2 regions of the Kinneretia aquatilis genome follow, and region 1 is predicted to be linked to the other one. Evidence: predicted binding sites of a transcription regulator. Region 1 holds the regulator's gene; the other holds the start of a gene.
What was found. The regulator HrcA, encoded in region 1, represses chaperone genes, less so after heat shock. The targets are predictions, from matches to a motif close to TTAGCACTCNNNNNNNNNGAGTGCTAA.
Positions count from the first base shown of each region.

Region 1 (9,346 bases):
GTCCTCAAACTCACGGCCCAGGGTTTGCAGCGCAGCCGGCAAGCCCAGGCTGTCATCCAGCATGGCCGGGCGCAGGCGGTGCGAGATGCGCCGCACCTCGTCCAGGCAGGTCTTGAGCCGCTCCAACGCCGTGGCCAGCACACGCGCCGGCAGCGGCCGCCCGGCCTCCAGCGCATCAACGGCCGATTCCACCAGCAGCTTGGTCGCCACCAGGGTCTGGCTGGTGCCATCGTGCAGCTCGCGCGCCAGATGGGCGCGCTCATCCTCTTGCGACTGCACCACCTGGTGGGCCAGCAAGCGCAGTTTCGCATCGGCCACCCGCTGCTCACTGACGTTGAGCAAGAGCCCCGTGCTGCTGATCAAGGCCACGCCGAAGACAGCGATGCCGGCAATCCACAGCAAGGTGGTGGCGATATTGCTGCTGGCCTGGGCGTCCAGCTGCTCCATGGTGGCGTGCAGGTCGCCGAGGTAGAGCCCCGTGCCAATCATCCAGCCCCAGCGCTCCAGCGGCACCACATAACCGAGCTTGGCCTCGACCTGGCCATTGGACGGCCGGCGCCAGAGGTAGTCGACAAAGCCTCCGCCCTGGCGCGCCTGCGCGATCAGCTCCTGGATGGTCGGCCGGCCTTGCGGATCGCGCATGTCCCACAAATTGCGGCCCACCAACTCGGGCTGGCGCGAGTGCATCAGGGAGTTGCCGTCCAGGTCGTAGACGAAGAAGTAACCGTCCGGCCCATAGTCCAGCGAGGCCAGCAGCTTCAGCGCCTGCGCCCGCTGCGCCAGCGGGTCCCCCGGCGCCTCGTACAACGGCTTCACCGTGCTGACCGCCAGCGCCACGTAGGACTTCAGCTCCGCCCGCCGCGCCTCCATATACGCCCGCTCCACCAGCGCATGTTCGCGCTGCACCAGCTCCCGCTCCTGATGCCGCACCGCCAGCGCGATCAGCAAGAGGCTGGCCACCAGGGGCAGGACGGCGAGGAGGATGAATTTGGTGCGGAGTTGCAGGGCCATGCGGCATTGTCGGGTTTGTCGCCTTTGTCGGCGGTGCCGAGTTCTTCAGGCTCGTCGTGCCTGCTCCGCCGCCAACACCCGCAATCGCTGGTGCCCCTCATCGCCCTCATCCGCCGGCACGCTTTGCTTGGCGCGCAGGTAGCGGCTGCTGAAGACATCGAGGTACGCCTCCAGCGTCTGGGCCGCCACCTCATCGCCGGCCAGGGCCAGGCACAGGGCCGCCACTTCTGAGGTGCAGAAATGGTGCTCGTGGTGCGAGCGGCGCAGGCGGTAACGCGAGAGTTGCTCGGGCTGCAGGCTCAGCACCGGCAGACGGGCCAGGTAGGGGCTTTTGCGGAACATCTTGCGTGCCTCCGACCAGGTGCCGTCGAGCAGGATGAATAGCGGGCGCTTGGCCCGACCTTCCGGCACCTGGGCGGCTTCAGCCAGGATCGGTGCCAGCTCGGTCACCACCTCACGCCCCGGATCGGCAAACTCGCCCGGGAAGACCACAAAGGCCTGCCACTGCGGATCGGCCAGCAGCGCCAGCAGCCCCGGCTCCACCTGCACGCGCGACCAGACGAAAGCCTGTGTCTCGGGCAGCACGTCGGCAATCAACCAGCCGGTGTTGCTGGGTTTGAGCGCCTCGAAAGGCGCCATGATCAGGCACACCGCCGCCGGCCGATGGCCTTGCGGCGGCACGCTCAGCACCGGCCGCAGATGGCACATGCAGTGGCTGGGGATCAGGCGGCAGCGCGCGCAGCGCTCGATGCGCGGCTCACCTCGGTCCAGGCGCGGCCGTGTGTTGGCGGTGTCCGTCAGCAGACAGGCCGCGCGCAGGCGGGCGACCGCATGGTCAGCGAGCAGCAGATCCAGAGCGGGCTCCAGATCAAAGGGGGACACAAGAGACATAGATGCGGAGTCTAGGGCCAGCCCCCCCCAGCTGCCCCTCGCGGGCGCACACCGCGCATCTGCGGGTTATGCCGGGAGGGTGCACCGGCTGCGCTGCTTCATACTGGACCGAACCCTCTGCCCGCCGATGCAGGCGGACCCCGGCTCAGCGCACGACTCTTTCGGCATGAATGATGCATCGCAACCCTCGGCCGCCCGAGGCCAGGCCTCGCGCAAGTTAGCAACTCCACCACCGCCCCGACCGCCGGTGCTGCGCTCCGTCCAGTTCGCCTCGCGCGAGGGCATCGAACACTATTTCGCCGAGCTGAACGCACGCGCGCCCTCGGCGCATCGCGAGATTGCGTCCTGGGGCCGGGACCGGGCCGCGCGCCTGAACTTGGAGCTGGTGCAGGCGCCGAGCGCCCTGCAAGCCGGCGCGGCGCCCCAGCTGTTTCTGACCGAATCGCGCAACAGCTTTGTCCTGAACGTGCGCTCTCAGGACAGCAGCGCGCCAGCTGAGCACGCGCCGCATCTGCTGGTGGGCCTGGTGCTGTCCGGCTCGGTGCGCCTGCAGATGCTGAACGAGGGCGGATGCCTGGCGCGCGCCGGTGAAGGCCTGGTCTTCAACCCGGCCGAGGTGGAGCGGGCCCAGTTCGCGGCCGATTCGCATTTTGTGGAGATCGCCCTGCCGCGCGAGCCCCTGCTGCGCCTGAGCTCCGCCCTGTGGGCCGTGCCGGGCGCAGAGGCGCCGCCTGCACGCTTGCAGCCCAAGCTCGCCCCCGGCCTGGCGCAGAAGCTGCACTTCATGGCGCGGCAAGCCAGCGGCCTGCTGCAGCAGGGCGATGGCGCCATGCCGCCCCTGCTGATCGAGCGCTGGGTGGAGATGATGGGACTGAGCTTGCTGCATGAGCAGACCGCACTCGGCCCCGCTGCCGCGGCCCAGCACAAGCGCCGCGAGGAGCCCCTGCTGCCGCGCAGCCTGAGCCGCGCGCTGGACTACCTCGACGCCCATGCCCAGAGCGAGATCCTGCTGAGCGATATCGCCGCAGCCGCCTGTGTCAGCGTCAGCAGCCTGCTGCGCCATTTCAATGAGCATCTGGGCCTCACGCCCATGGCCTACCTGCGCCAGCTGCGCCTGGACCGCGCCCGCGCCGAGCTGCGCCAGGGTCAGGCCGGCCGCATTGCTGAGCTGGCGCAGCGCTGGGGTTTTCAAAGCGCCGGCAAGTTCAGCCAGGCTTACTTGCGCCGCTTTGGCGAGCGGCCGAGCGAGAGCCGCTGATTCAGCCCCGCCTGCCGCAGGCTCCCGCCCACTGGCCCGAAATCGTCAGGCCTGTCCCGCCATCGTCAATTTGCGCTGCGCTGCGGCCAAACCCGGTTCCAGCGCCCAGGCCGCGCTGCTAAGGTGAAAACCGTTCGCCAGACCTAACCCCGCCGCATCGCGGTATCGGGTGGCCTTCACTTGCTTTTCTGGCCCCTGTTTTTCCACCTTTCTCTCTCAGCACAGCCCACGCCGTATGAATCCCAACATGCCCACCTCCTCGAACCGCAAGCACCGCCTTCTGATCCAGGCCCTGACCCTCAGTGCCGCGGCCGCCTTCGCCAGCGGCGCACAGGCCGATGCGCCCAGCTACACCATCGTCGACCTCGGCGTCATCGGCAATGGCGAGTTCTCGCAAGCCTTTGGCAGCTCGCGCAACGGCAGCTTTGTGGTCGGCCGCTCGTCCGACAGCCAGGACCAGGCCTATCGCTGGAGCGCTCAGGGCGGCATGCAGGCGCTGGGCAATATCGACGGCCGCCAGTTCGCCACCGCTCACGGTGTCAACAACGCCGGCCTCACGGTCGGCGTGTCGGCCGCCACCTGGTTCGGCACCGCCCCCCTGCCGGTGATGTGGAACCCGAACGGCAGCGTCACAGCCCTGGCCCTGCCCGAGGGCTATGGCTGGGGTGCCGCGAACGCCGTCAACAACAGCGGCCTCATCGTCGGCCGCGCCGGCTCGCAGGACGGCGACCGCGCCGTGCTCTTCAATGCCGCCACCGGCAGCAGCCAGATCATCAACGCCACCACGGCCAACGGCAGTTTCATGACCGAGGCCTTTGGCGTCAACGACGCCGGCCTGGTGGTGGGCATCGGCACCGATCCCAGCGATCTCGCTCTCATCGTCGGCATGGTCTACAACTCGGCCACCGGCGAGATGAGCAGCCTCGGCGCCCTGCCCGGCCATAACTCGGCCATCAATTTCGGCGTCAGCAACAACGGCTCTGTGGTCGGCTCCAGCAGCATCTACAGCAGCGAGAGCAGCCCCTTCATCTGGTCGGCCAGCCAAGGAATGAAAGCCATCAGCCTGCCCCCGAACACCTCCAACGGCTCGGGCAGCGGCGTCAACGACAAAGGCTGGGTGGTCGGCAACGCCGGCGGCGAGTTCTCCATCCCTTTTCTCTACGCCGACGGCAACACCTACACCCTCCAAAGCCTGCTGCCCGCCGGCAGCGACTGGGACTTCAGCACCAACACCAGCGCCTCCGCCATGGCCATCGCCGACAACGGCAGCATCATCGGCACAGCCGTCCACAACGGCCAGGTCCATGCCTACCAAATGACCCTGGTGTCCAGCGTGCCGGAGCCGGAGAGCTGGGTGCTGACCTTGGGCGGCCTCGGCTGGCTGGGCGTCCTCAGCCGCCGCCGTGCCAAGGCCACTCCGACAAACTCACCTCAGCGCTGACCCACTCCGGGCCCTCAGAGTTCCCGATTCCTCATCTCGCACGGCTTCACGCCTTGCCTTCACGCCCGCAACTGCGGGCTTTTTCGCGAAAGGGAGATTGCAATAAACATCCAGCCACCCCTGACCCGGTGATTCCTGAAAAAGTGAGGCAAAGAGTGCGGCAAACGGCGGCAAACCTCGACCGCGCACCGCGAAATGGGTGTGGCTTGGATGGGATGACTGGTAGGCCGTACAGGACTTGAACCTGTGACCAAGGGATTATGAGTCCCCTGCTCTAACCAACTGAGCTAACGGCCCCCGGGGGACTTGCGACCCTTGGAGAAGATGAAAAAATCGCCGGCCTTGCACCGACGAAGCCCGCGATTGTATAGGGGGCGCCGCGGGCGAGGGCTGGGGGCCTAAGGGGCTCGTGAATCGTGAAGCAGCCTGACCCGCAGGTGTTCACCTGTTCACCCGTTCACTCAATCACCACCCACGCGGTGCGCCCCTCCCCGCCCTTTATTTCTGCGACAGCGCCTGACTCACCATCCGCGAGGTGATGTCCACGATCTGGATCATGCGGTCGTAGGCCATGCGGGTGGGGCCGATGACGCCCAGGGTGCCGACGACCTGGCCATTGACTTCGTAGGGCGAGGAGACGATGGAGAGTTCCTCGAAGGGCACGACCTGGCTCTCACCGCCGATGTAGATGCGCACGCCTTCGGCGCGGCTGGAGACGTCGAGCAGGCGCATGAGCTGCGTCTTTTGCTCGAACATATCGAACAGGCGGCGCAGGCTGCCCATATCGTTGGAGAAGTCCTGCACGGTGAGCAGATTGCGCTCGCCGGAGATGATGACGCGCTCCTGCTCGTCGGCCATGGCTTCGCTGCCCACCTGGACCGCTGCGCTCATCAGGCCGGAGATTTCGCTGCGCAGCTGGTCCACCTCGCTCTTGAGGCGCTCGCGCACGGCCTCGAGGCTCAGGCCGGCGTAGCTGGCGTTGAGGCGGTTGCTGGCCTCGGCCAGCTCGGCCTGGCTGTGGTCTTGGGCGGTGAAGATGACGCGGTTCTGCACATCGCCATCGGGCGAGACCATGATGACCAGCACGCGGCGCTCGCCCAGGCGCAGGAACTCGATGTGGTGAAAAACGCTGGGCTTGCGCGGCGCGGTGACCACGCCGACGAAATTGGACAGGCTGGACAGCAGATGCGCGGCGCTGGCGATCACGCGCTGGGGCTGGTCGGGCTGGATCTGGGCCTCGATCGGCCGGTCATCGGGCACCACCAGGCCGGGCTGGGCGGTCAGCATGGTGTCGACAAAGAGCCGGTAGCCGCGCGCCGTGGGGATGCGGCCGGCGCTGGTGTGGGGGCTGGCGATCAGGCCCAGCTCTTCCAGATCGGCCATCACATTGCGGATGGTGGCAGGACTCAGCTCCAGGCCCGAGGCTTTGGACAGGGTGCGGGAACCGACAGGTTGGCCGTCCGCGATATAGCGTTCGACCAGGGTTTTCAGCAGGGATTTGGATCGCTCGTCGAGCATGGCGGCATTGTAGGGACTGGCGCCCGCCTTCAGCGGACTGACATAGTGCTGTGGTGTAATTCTTCGCTATGGCCAAACGTTTCCAACATGTGGCAATCGTCGGCAAACACCAGGCCCGCGGCATACGCCCGATTCTGGAGGAGATTGCCGATTTTCTGATGCGGCAAGGCCTCGATGTTTCCCTCGAAAGCGAGACCGCCCTCAACACCGGCATGACGGCCTTCGAGGCCTTGACGACCGAGGAGCTGGGCTCGCGCTGCGACCTGGCCATCGTCGTCGGCGGTGACGGCACCATGCTCGGTTTCGCGCGCGAGATGGCGCCGCATGGCATCCCGCTGGTGGGCATCAACCAGGGCCGCCTGGGCTTCATCACCGACATCTCGCTGGAGAAGTTTCAGGAAGCGCTGGCGCCGATTCTGGACGGCGATTTCGAGACCGAAAAGCGCTCCATGCTGGAAGGCTCGGTCTGGCGCGATGGCGAGAGCATCTTCGACGGCCTGGCCTTGAACGATGTGGTGGTCAGCCGCGGCGCCACCGCCAGCATGGTGGAGCTGCGCATCGATGTGGGCGACGAGTTCGTGGCCAATATGCGGGCCGACGGTGTGATCGTCGCCTCGCCCACCGGCTCCACCGCCTACGCCCTCTCGGCCGGCGGCCCCATCATGCACCCCAGCATCGGCGGCTGGCTGCTGGTGCCGATCGCCTCGCACACCCTGTCCAACCGGCCCATCGTGCTGCCGGACACCGGCGAGGTGCGCATGGAGATCGTGGCCGGGCGCGATGCCAGCGTCAATTTCGATATGCAAAGCCTGGCCAGCCTGCTGCACGGCGACCGCATCACTGTGCGCCGCTCGGCCCACCAGGTCTGCTTCCTGCACCCCAAGGGCTGGAGCTATTACGCCACCCTGCGCCGCAAGCTGCGCTGGTACGAAGGGGTGAGCTGAACCATGTTGCGACGCCTGAGTCTGCGTGACTTCGTCATCGTGCCCGAGCTGGAGCTCGATTTTGGCGCCGGCTTTTCGGTGCTGACCGGCGAGACCGGAGCCGGCAAGTCCATCCTGATCGACGCGCTGCAGCTGGCCCTGGGCCAGCGCGGCGATGCCGGCGTGGTGCGCGAAGGCGCGGCGCGCGCCGAGATCTCGGCCGAGTTTGACTGCCCCGCGCACCTGAGCGGCTGGCTGGACGAAGCCGGTTTTGAATCCGAGGGCGCCAGCCTGTTGCTGCGCCGCGTGATCGACAGCCAGGGCAAGAGCCGCGCCTGGATCAATGGCAGCGCCGCCACCGTGAGCCAGCTGCGCGAGCTGGCCGACAGCCTGCTGGACATCCACGGCCAGCACGCCTGGCAAGGCCTGACCCGCCCGGCCTCGGTGCGCGAGCTGCTGGACCAGTACGCCGACCTCGACACCCGCCCCCTGGCCGCCGCATTCGCCGACTGGAAGCGCGCCAGCGAAGCGCTGGACGCCGCGCAGACGCGCCAGAACGAGCTGCTCAGCGAGCGCGAACGCCTGGCCTGGCAGATCGGCGAGATCGACCGCCTGGCCCCGGGCGCCGACGAGTGGGACGAACTCAATGCCGAGCACCAGCGGCTCTCGCATGCGCAATCGCTGCTCGACGCGGTGCGCGCCGCGCTGAACGCGCTCAGCGAAGCCGAGGACAGCACGGCCGAAGGCCTGACCGGCGACGCACTGGACCGGCTGGAAGATGTGCTCGAGTACGACGCCCGCCTGGCCCCGGCAGTGGAAGCGCTGCGTGGCGCCCAGGCCCAGATCCAGGACGCCAGCCACACCCTCAGCGCCTATCTGCACAAGGCCGATGGTGAACCCGGCCGCATGGAAGAGCTGGACGAGCGCGTCTCCGCCTGGCTGACCCTGGCCCGCCGCTACCGCCGCCCGCCGCAGGAGCTGCCGGCCCTGCATGCGCAGTGGCGCGAGGAGCTGGCCGCGCTGGACGCCGCCACCGATCTGGCCGCCCTGCAAACCAGCCTGGCCGCGGCCCGCAAGGCCTTTGATGCCGAAGCCCGCCGGGTCAGCGCGGCACGCGCGCAAGCGGCCCCGGCCCTGGCCAGCGCCGTCACCGCGGCCATGCAGCTGCTGGGCATGAACGGCGGCCAGTTCGACATCGCCTTGCTGCCGCAGGAACAGCCGCAAAGCTACGGCCAGGAGTCGGCCGAGTTCCTGGTGGCCGGCCATGCCGGCAGCGCACCGCGGCCGCTGGCCAAGGTGGCGTCGGGCGGCGAGCTCTCGCGCATCGCCCTGGCGATTGCCGTGACCACCTGCCAGAAGACAGGCACCGGCGTGAATGCCGGCGTGGGCACCTTGATCTTTGACGAAATCGACGCCGGCGTCGGCGGCGCCGTGGCCGAGACCGTAGGCCGGCTGATGAAGCAGCTGGGCCGCAGCCGCCAGGTGCTGGCCGTCACCCACCTGCCCCAGGTGGCGGCCTGTGCCGACCACCATCTGGTGGTGGCCAAGGCCTTGCGCGGCGGCCAGACCTGCAGCGATGTGCAGCCGGTGCTGGGCGAAACCCGCGTGGCCGAAATCGCGCGCATGCTGGGCGGCGAGCGCCTCTCCTCGGCCGCCCAGGCCCATGCCCAGGAGATGCTGGACCTGTCGGCCCTGGACGCTGCGAACACGAGCCCTTCTTCTCTCTCTTCCCCCTCTTCTCCTTCCGCCGGCAAGGCCAAGAAAGCACGTTCATGAGCACGACGACATCCCCCTACGATGCCGCCCAAGCCGAAGCCAGCTCGGTGGTCCTGGTGACCGGCATGTCCGGCGGCGGCAAGTCGCTGGCCATGCATGCGCTGGAAGATGCCGAGTTCTTCTGCGTGGACAACCTGCCGGCCGAGCTGCTGCTGGACTTCCTCAAGCTCGAAGCCCAGCGCGGCGAGCGCCGGGTGGCGATTGCGGTCGATGTGCGCAGCGCCGGCTCCCTGCCCCTGCTGCTGCCCCTGTTCAAGCAGCTGCGCGCCTCGGGCGTGTCCATCCGCTCGATCTTTCTGGATGCCAACACCGAGACCCTGATGCGGCGCTTCTCGGAAACGCGCCGCCCGCACCCGCTGCGCATCGACGAGACCAGCCAGTTCGGCGAGCTGGACGGCGGCGAATCGCGCACCCGCGGCGGCCACGGTGGCTCGGACAACGGCCACCGCGCCCTGCTGGAAGCCATCGAGCTGGAGCGCGAGATGCTCGCCGCCCTGCGCGTGGAATCCACCGTGCTGGACACCAGCC
Region 1 is NZ_POSP01000003.1:1,866,483-1,875,828, forward strand. Features, by position in the region: gene C1O66_RS11250 (cache domain-containing protein) at 1-1,011, opposite strand, end outside; gene C1O66_RS11255 (tRNA-uridine aminocarboxypropyltransferase) at 1,057-1,902, opposite strand; gene C1O66_RS11260 (helix-turn-helix transcriptional regulator) at 2,069-3,160, shown strand; gene C1O66_RS11265 (PEP-CTERM sorting domain-containing protein) at 3,408-4,601, shown strand; tRNA gene C1O66_RS11270 (tRNA-Ile) at 4,822-4,898, opposite strand; gene hrcA (heat-inducible transcriptional repressor HrcA) at 5,100-6,119, opposite strand; gene C1O66_RS11280 (NAD kinase) at 6,188-7,063, shown strand; gene recN (DNA repair protein RecN) at 7,067-8,818, shown strand; gene rapZ (RNase adapter RapZ) at 8,815-9,346, shown strand, end outside.

Region 2 (9,346 bases), 330 kb from region 1:
GCTGGCCTTGTCCACTTGCTCCAGCTCCAGCTCGCGGCTGCCCTGGCTGGCCGTGAGGCCGCTCAGGTGGCGAGCAAACTCGCGCAGCAGATAGCTGCCCGGAATCCAGGCCGGCAGACTGACGGTCTGCTCGGCCGCCGGTGCGGCCAAGGTCAGGGTGACCAGGAACTGGTGTTCGCGCGCCCGATCGAGCTCGATGCGATAACGAATATCGGCCACGGTCTCAGCTCCCTGCCGCCGCCAGGAAGCAGCACAGGGCAGCGCCTGCGCTCAGACGGAAACGCAAGGTCAGCCAGGCTGCAGCGCCAAACGCGGGGTAAAGCCGACGATCCACCAGATAGCAAATGATCAACATGCCGCCTTGCAAGACCAGGCCGGCATAGGCTGGCATCACCACCGCCACCCAGGCGCCCAGCGAGGGCATGATGCCCCAGACAAAGGGCTGGGCCGTGGCCTCGGGCATGCGAAAAGCAAAGCCCCAGTAGATGCCGCCGAGAAATGAGATCACCAAGGCCGCATAGGCCGAAGTGGCCAGGGTCACGAAGGCATGGGCCTCGAGGTTGCGGTCACCGATCAGCCAGATCAGCACGGCCCCGGCCACAAAGGGCAGGAGGCCCAGATGTCCCAGCTTCAATGCCACCGGGTGCAATGGCAGAGGAGAGAGCGTGTTCATCGGCTTGGGGGGCTCGGCACTAGGGGCGGCAGACATGCAGGGATGCTCCGGGTCAACAAGAATTCAGGGGCCATTCAGCGAGGGCCCCGGCCAGCGGCAAGAAAAAGCGGCTGAAGCCCTGCTGAATCACTCAGCCGCTGCAGCCGCTGCCAGTTGGCTGGCTCAGGACTTGGTGGCGGACACGGCCTGAAGTCGCTTCTCCAACTGCTCGGCCCCCAGGGCGCCCGGCACGCGGCTGCCATCTTCAAAGAAGATGGCCGGCGTGCCATTGACGTGGAAGCGGCGCATCATGGCCGTATTGCGTTCGATGGCACCATCGTCGCAGGCGGCGAGCGGTTTGACCGGCGCCTTGCCGTCCAACATCCAGCCTTGCCAACTGACCGTAGCGTCCTTGGCGCACCAAATCGAGCGTGCCTTTTCCGCGGAGTCACCACCGAGGATGGGCACCAGAAAGGTGTAGACGGTGATGTCCTTGACGTCTTGCAGGGCGCGTTCGAAGCGCTTGCAGTAGCCACAATTCGGGTCGGCAAATACGGCGATGCGGCGCTTGCCGTTACCGTTCTTCCAGACCACGGCGTCTTTCAGCGGCAGGGCCGCAAAGTCGACCTGGTTGATCTTGTTCAGGCGCTCTTCGGTGAGGTTCTTGCGGGTGCGCAAATCGATCAGCTCGCCCTCAACCAGATAGCTGCCGGTCGGGTCGGTGTAGCGGATCTCGTTGCCGATGCGCACTTCCCACAAACCCGGCAGCGCGCTTTGCCGCACCTCCTCGATCTTGGGCATGCCGGGCAACTTCTCGCCCAGGCTCTTGCGGATCACCGCTTCGTTGGCTGCGGCCACCAAGGGCAGGCTGGCGGCGAGACTCGCCACCGCCAGGGTCTTCAAGTTCAGCATTGTTGTCAGACTCATGGAGAAGAAGTTGGGGAGGTCTCAGGCGCCAAGCGCCCGCGCTGTGAGCCAGCGCTTCAAGGGGGAAAGGGTATTCAAGGTGCTCAGGCCCTGGTTGCGCAAACGGCGCACCGGCTCCAGATCACTGGCAAACAATCGCAGCAGCCCGTCGGTCAGCTCGCCCATGGCCCAGGTGTCCAGTTGGCGCTCGCGAGCATAGCGGCGCAAAAGACGCTCGTCGCCCAAAGGGCGCCAGCTTTCGCGCCCGGCCAACACGCGGGCCAAGGCCGCCACGTCCGCCAGACCCAGGTTCAAACCCTGGCCGGCCAGCGGATGCACCAGATGCGCCGCGTCGCCCAGCAAAACCCAGCCGGGCCCCTGAACCGGCTCGGCACGAGCCAAGGCCAGCGGCCACGTACCGCGTGCGCTGGCCAGGCTCAGCGCACCGACCTCGGCGCCACAGATGTCATTCAGCGCCGCTTCAAAGCTGGCCTCATCCAGCGCCAGAAGCTCCTCGGCCCGAGCCTCCGGCACCGACCAGACCAAACCATAGGAAGCGCCCGCCTCCGGCGCCGCGATGGGCAGCAAGGCCAGCACATCGGGCGAGCGGAACCATTGCCGGGCCACGCCCTGGTGCGGCCGATCGCAGCGCAGGCGGGCCGCAATGCCGCGCTGCCCATAGCTGTTGAGTTCGAATTTCACGCCCAGCTCGGCCCGTGCAGCCGAGGCACGGCCTTCACAGAGTGCCGTCAGCGCGGCGGGCACCGGGGAGTCCACCAGCTGCACATGGGGCGCAAAGCGCAAAGCCACGGCCAGTTGTTGTTCCAGCGCACCGGCGTCCACAATGAAGGCCAGTTCCGACACACCCTGACTCCAGGCCGAGAACTCGAGCAGTGAGCCCGGCGCATCGCCGTGGATCTTCATGTCGTAGACCGGGCTGAGGGCGCTGGGCGGCAAGGAATCCCAAACTTTGAGCTCGCGAAGCAGTCGCACGGCCGCAGCGTTGAGCGCGTAACTGCGAACGTCCTCCCGCTGGGCGGGCGTGGCTTCGGCGCTGCCGAGCAGGGCCACGCGCAGGCCCTGGGCCCCGAGGGCCAAGGCCAAGCTGCGACCGACGCAGCCGCTGCCACGCACCAGGACGTCATATGTTTGCATCGCGGCATTGTAGGCAGGCCCGGCCAGGCCTGCGGCGAGTGGGGAAGCTGCTTTTGCACGCCCGACTCGGCCGGCCGGAGCGGCGCCGGCGCAGCGCGGCTCCGCATTGGCCTAAAATCGCGCCCAGCTTCGAGCCGGCGGCCGCCCCATCGGCTCAGCCCGGCTCCCAGACCGCCTTGTTCAGCGGCCGCAACCGCGGCCTCCAACCCAGCTCCCCAGAAAGCCCTCCATGAGCCTCAAATGCGGCATCGTCGGCCTGCCCAATGTCGGCAAGTCCACCCTGTTCAATGCCTTGACCAAGGCCGGCATCGCCGCCGAGAACTATCCCTTCTGCACCATCGAACCCAATGTCGGTGTGGTGGAACTGCCGGACCCGCGCCTGCAGGCCCTGGCCGAGATAGTCAAGCCCGAGCGCATCCTGCCGGCCATCGTCGAGTTCGTGGACATCGCCGGCCTGGTGGCCGGTGCCTCCAAGGGTGAAGGCCTGGGCAACCAGTTCCTCTCACACATCCGCGAAACCGACGCCATCGTCAATGTGGTGCGCTGCTTCGAAGACCCGAACGTGATCCACGTGAACGGCAAAGTCGACCCGATCGCCGACATCGAGGTGATCCAGACCGAGCTCTGCCTGGCCGACCTGGGCACGGTCGAGAAGAGCCTGCACCGCTACAACAAGGTGGCCCGCGCCGGTGACAAGGACGCCATCGCCCTGGTCAAGGTGCTGGAGCGGTGCCAGGCTTCGCTGGACCAGGCCAAGCCGGTGCGCACCATCGATTTCAGCAAGGAAGAGCAGGCCATCCTCAAGCCCCTGTGCCTGATCACGGCCAAGCCGGCCATGTTCGTGGGCAACGTGGCCGAAGACGGCTTCGAGAACAACCCCTTCCTGGACCGCCTGAAGGAGTACGCCGCCGCCCAGAACGGCCCGGTGGTCGCCATCTGCGCCAAGACCGAAGCCGAACTGTCGGAAATGAGCGACGAAGACCGCGCCATGTTCCTGGCCGAAATGGGTCAGGACGAGCCGGGCCTGAACCGCCTGATCCGCGCCGGTTTCAGCCTGCTGGGCCTGCAGACCTACTTCACCGCCGGCGTGAAGGAAGTGCGCGCCTGGACCATCCACAAGGGCGACACCGCCCCGCAGGCGGCTGGTGTGATCCACACCGATTTCGAACGCGGCTTCATCCGCGCCCAAACCATCGCCTTCGAAGACTTCATCACCTTCAAGGGCGAACAAGGGGCCAAGGACGCCGGCAAGATGCGCGCCGAAGGCAAGGAATACGTGGTCAAGGATGGCGACGTGCTCAATTTCCTCTTCAACGTCTGAGCCGGGACCTGCGCCCCGCCGACAACAGCCCCGCCCTGGCGGGGCTTTTTTCTGGGCGACAGCCGCCCCGCGCCGAAGCGCTTCAGGCCATGGGGGAAATTACCCGGCCCGGTGGCAGCAGATCGAGCGATGGCGCGGCGCACAATGGTTGCAAAATGGACCTGAGACGTTCAGCACCGACTGGCCCTCTTCCGACTTCACCGCAGACAAGCCCACCGATCCATGAGCTCAAACGAACTGGTTCCCTCCTCTGGTGCCCAAGCCCTGCAGCCCACCGGCGGCCAGGCCCGCCATGACACGCGGCAATTCCTGACCTTCCGCATCGGTGGCGAGGAATACGGCATCGACATCCTGCGCGTGCAGGAAATCCGCTCCTACGAGCCGCCCACCCGCGTCGCCCATTCGCCCGATTTCATCAAGGGCGTGGTCAATCTGCGCGGCGTCATCGTGCCCATCGTTGACCTGCGCATGCGCCTGGGTCAAAGCGGCGAGTACAACGCCTTCACCGTGGTGATCGTGCTCAATGTGGCGCAGCGCATCGTCGGCGTGGTGGTGGATTCGGTCTCCGATGTGCTGGAACTCAGCGCCGAGGAAATCAAGCCGCGGCCCGAGGTGGCGGCGGCGCTGGACGCCCGCTTCATCACCGGTCTGGGCAAGATCGGCGAGCGCATGCTGATCCTGCTGGACATCGACACCATGGTCGTCAGCCCCGATTTCGGCCTGCTGGATTGATGCAAGCGACTGAGACGCCGCTCTAAGTTAGCGAGCGCACTCACCAGAAAGCGCATATTCATGCACTTTCTGGAATAACCCCAGCGATTTGGCACTCACTAAACGAGAGTGCTAATATTGACCACATGGAACCGCTGAGGTTCGGCTTGCGAAAGAAAGCGATGACTTTGTCTACACCCACTGCTCTGACGGTCCGTGACCCCTGGTCGCTGGTGCCCTCGCTCGGCAACCTGGATGCATACATCTCCGCCGTCAACCGCCTGCCCCTGCTGACCCCGGAAGAGGAAAGCTCGGCCGCCCGCCGTTTGCGTGACAGCGGCGATCTCGAGGCCGCCGGCCGCCTGGTGCTCTCGCACCTGCGCCTGGTGGTGTCGATCTCGCGCCAGTACCTGGGCTATGGCCTGCCCCAGGGCGACCTGATCCAGGAAGGCAATGTCGGCCTGATGAAGGCCGTCAAGCGCTACGACCCGGACCAGGGCGTGCGTCTGGTCAGCTATGCCATGCATTGGATCAAGGCCGAGATCCACGAGTACGTGCTGCGCAACTGGCGCATGGTCAAAGTCGCCACGACCAAGGCCCAGCGCAAGCTGTTCTTCAATCTGCGCTCGATGAAGCACAGCATGAAGGAAGACCAGGCCGACGACCAAACCCACCGCAACAGTCTCAGCGAAGCGCAGCTGGCCCATGTGGCGCGCGAACTGAACGTCAAGCCGGAAGAAGTGCTGGAGATGGAAACCCGCATGTCCGGCGGCGATGTGGCGCTCGAGCCGCAAAGCGACGAGGACGGCGAGAGCTTCGCTCCCATCGCCTACCTGGCCGACGACAGCCAGGAGCCGACCCGCGTGCTGGAAGCCCAGGCGCGCGACGAGCTGGCCGGCGACGGCATCAGCCGCGCGCTGGAAGCCCTGGACGAGCGCAGCCGCCGCATCGTCGAGGAGCGCTGGCTCAAGGTCAACGACGATTCGTCCGGCGGCATGACCCTGCATGAGCTGGCGGCCGAGTACGGCGTGTCGGCCGAGCGCATCCGCCAGATCGAAGTGGCGGCCATGAAGAAGATGCGCAAGGCACTCAGCCCGGCCTGATCCGACCCTTGCCCGCCATGAAAAACGGCCCCTACCGGGGCCGTTTTCTTTTTGGCGTGGCGAAGCGCCAGCTGGCTTCGAGCTTCAGCGCTTCTCCGCCAGCAGCAGCTTGATGTCATCGGCCAGCGCTTGCGCGCCCGAGCCATAACGCGAGAACACGCGCACCCGGCCTTCGGGGTCAAAGATGAAGCTGGCCGCGGTGTGGTCCAGGGTGTAGCTCTCGGGGGTCTTGCCGGGCACCTTGGCGTAATACACCTTGAACTCCTTGGCCGCCGCCTTGGTCTGTTCTTCGCTGCCACGCAGGGCCACAAAACTGGGGTCGAAGCTGGCCATATAAGCCTTGAGCAAGGCGGGGGTGTCGCGCTCGGGGTCGACGGAGACGAACACGCCCTGCACGCGCTCGCCCTCGGCGCCCAGCGAGCGCTTGACCTCGGCCAGCTCGGCCATGGTGGTGGGGCAGACATCCGGGCATTGGGTATAGCCAAAGAACACCACCACCACCTTGCCCTTGAAATCGGCCAGGCTGCGGCTGCGGCCGTCCTGGTCGGGCAGGTTGAGGCTGCGCGCGTACTCGGCGCCGGTCAGGTCCACGCCCTTGAAGGCCAGCTTGCTCGCGCCACCCAGGCCCAGCTGGTCACAGGCAGCCAGGCTGCCCAGCAGCGCAAAGGCCAGGCCGGTGGCGGCCAGGCTGCGGCGGCTCAGGCCCTTGGGCGAGGGCAAGGGCGAAGAAGAAGTGGAGTTCGTCGTGCGTTTCATGGCTCAAGCGCCCGAGGGCAGCAAATAGTGGTCGAGCAGCAAGGCTGCAAACAGCAGCGACAGATGCCAGATCGAGAAGCGGAAGGTGGCGCGGGCCAGCTCGTCCGAGTAGCCTCGCCACAGCTTCCAGGCGTAGCCACAAAAGCCCAGACCCAGGGCCAGGGCACTGGCCAGATAGATCCAGCCACTCATGCCGGTCAGGAAGGGCAGCAAGGTCGCGGCCAGCAAGATCCAGGTGTAGAGAAAGATCTGCAATCGCGTGTATTCACCGCCATGGGTAACGGGCAGCATGGGCAGGCCGGACTTGCGGTAATCCTCAACCCGGTACAAGGCCAGTGCCCAGAAATGCGGCGGCGTCCACAAAAAGATGATCAGGCAGAGGATCAGGGCCTCCGGCCCCACCTCGCCCCGCAGCGCAGCCCAGCCCAGCACCGGCGGCATGGCGCCCGAGGCACCGCCGATGACGATGTTCTGCGGTGTCATGGGCTTGAGGATGACGGTGTAGATGACGGCATAGCCGACAAAGGTGGCAAAGGTCAGCCACATGGTCAGCGGATTGACCCAGACCCACAGAATCGCCGAGCCGATGCCGCAAAGCAGGGCCGAAAAGCTCAGCGTCTGCGCGCGGCTCAGCTGGCCCTTGGCCGTGGCGCGCCAGGCGGTGCGCTTCATCTTGGCATCGATCTGCTGCTCGATCAGGCAGTTGAAGGCCGCAGCCGCACCGGCCACCAGCCAGATGCCCACGGTGGCCGCGACGATGCTGATCCACTGCGCGCCGCTGGGCATACCGGGCACGGCCAGGGCCATGCCGATGACGGCGCAAAACACGATCAGCTGCACCACCCGTGGCTTGGTCAGTTGGTAGAACTGCTGCCAACGCGAGGCGGTAGGCACGGCAGCGGTGACGGAGGGCGTAGAAGACATAAGGGATCAGGGTATCGGGATTCGGGGGCTGAGCAGCGATCTGCGCAAACAATTTTCAGCGTGGCTCCCGCGTGCAGAGCCACCGAGGGCAGCGGCGCTAAGCAACCAAGGGCCGGATCGGCAGGGCCTGCACCCGCACCGAGCGCTGGCCTTGCTCGATCTGGGCCAGCAGCGCCGCCAGCAGCGTCAACAGCATCGCGGCGCCGCCGGTGTGAGCCAAAGCAGCGAGGATGGGCCAATCGAGCACCACATTGGACATGCCGCTGAGCAACTGCCAGCCCGCCACCAGCAGCAAACGCCGCGGCCAGGGACCGGCTTCACCCGAGGCGGCCAGGCGCCACGCGAACAGCAACAAGACGCTGAACACCAGCAAGGCCCCCAAGCGGTGGGTCATGTGAATGGCGGTCAAGGCCTCAAAAGGCAGCCAGCCGCCGCCCTTGCCCACCCCGAGCTCGCGCCATAGGGTGAAGCCATGCTCAAAGTCCATGGCCGGCCACCACTGGCCCGGCTGGCAGGCCGGAAACTCCGAACAGGCCAGCACCGCATAGTTGGTGCTGACCCAGCCACCCAAAGCCACCTGCAGCACGCTCAGCAGCATCAACAGCCAGGCGCCGGCACGCAGACCCGGGTTCAGGCGCAAGGGCCTGGGGCTGTAACCCTGGGCCTGCCAGGCCAGCAGCATCAGCAAACCCATGCCGCCCAGCAGATGCAGGGTGACGATGGCAGGGAACAGCTTCATGGTCACCGTCAGCGCCCCGAAGGCTCCCTGCATGCACACCCAGACCAAGGTCAAGGTAGCCCAGGCCGGTGAAACGACGGCTGCAGCGTCTGGCGTGGTGGATGGCGCGGCCCGGCGCTGCAGCCAGTGGCGCCAGCTCATCACGCACAGCACCAGAATCAGCACGCCGACAGCACTGGCCAGGTAACGATGGATCATTTCCACCCAGGCCTTGCCGTGCGTCACCGGGCCGCTGGGCATGGCGGTCTGGGCGGCATGGATCTCGTCACGCGCCCCCAGTGGGCTGGCGCTGCCATAACAGCCCGGCCAATCGGGGCAGCCCAGGCCGGAATCCGTGAGCCGGGTGAAGGCGCCAAAGAGGACCAAGTCGAAAGTCAGGAACAGCGTCAGCACCGTCAAGGCGCGCAAACGCTGGCCCGGTGTGGCCGCACGCGAACGCAGACGCAGCCACAGCAAGGGGCCGCAGGCGATCAAGGCGCCCAACGCTGCCAGCTGCCACAGAGGGGAGAGATCGAACATGAGGCTATTTCTCACTCACACAAGCCCAGGCGGCTCAGCGCCCTTCTTTGTCCCAGCCCGCATTGGCCTTGAGCAAGCGGGTCAGATCGCCCTTGAGCTTGGATGGGTCCGGCTGCGGCGGCGAGCGCATCATCCAGCGGCCCATGGGATCGATCAGATAGACGTGGTCCTTCAAGGTCTGGCCGGCTGCGGGCTTGAGCCAGGCTTCCAGCTCGGCACGCGGCGCGCGCAGGATGGTCACCGGCACGCCGGCCGTCAGCGCCTGAATCAGCTCGGGCTTGGGCGAAGGCGAGTCCTCGGGCAGCAGCCAGAGCTTGTCGACCTTGTCGCGCTCCTTGCCCAGCATCTCGCGCAGCTGGCGCTGCAGGAAAAAGCGGCGCTCGCAGGCCTCGTCGCAGTCGCCTTCTTGCACCAGGGTCAGCAACCACTGGCCCTTGAGGCTTTCGGCGGCGACCGGCTTGCCTTGCAGGTCTTGCAGGTGCAAAGCCGGTGGCAGATCCACAGTCGGGTGGATCAACTCGCTGTAGGCCGAACCGCGCGGCTGAACCACGTAGAACGTG
Region 2 is NZ_POSP01000003.1:1,540,262-1,549,607, forward strand. Features, by position in the region: gene C1O66_RS09830 (M61 family metallopeptidase) at 1-219, opposite strand, end outside; gene C1O66_RS09835 (DUF3429 domain-containing protein) at 224-709, opposite strand; gene C1O66_RS09840 (DsbC family protein) at 836-1,579, opposite strand; gene C1O66_RS09845 (FAD-dependent monooxygenase) at 1,601-2,713, opposite strand; gene ychF (redox-regulated ATPase YchF) at 2,943-4,034, shown strand; gene C1O66_RS09855 (chemotaxis protein CheW) at 4,257-4,766, shown strand; gene rpoH (RNA polymerase sigma factor RpoH) at 4,928-5,848, shown strand; gene C1O66_RS09865 (SCO family protein) at 5,933-6,604, opposite strand; gene cyoE (heme o synthase) at 6,608-7,528, opposite strand; gene C1O66_RS09875 (COX15/CtaA family protein) at 7,626-8,786, opposite strand; gene C1O66_RS09880 (SCO family protein) at 8,821-9,346, opposite strand, start outside.
Region 2: rpoH (RNA polymerase sigma factor RpoH) is a predicted target of HrcA. The motif match lies at 4,855-4,881, and genes of this name have one in related genera.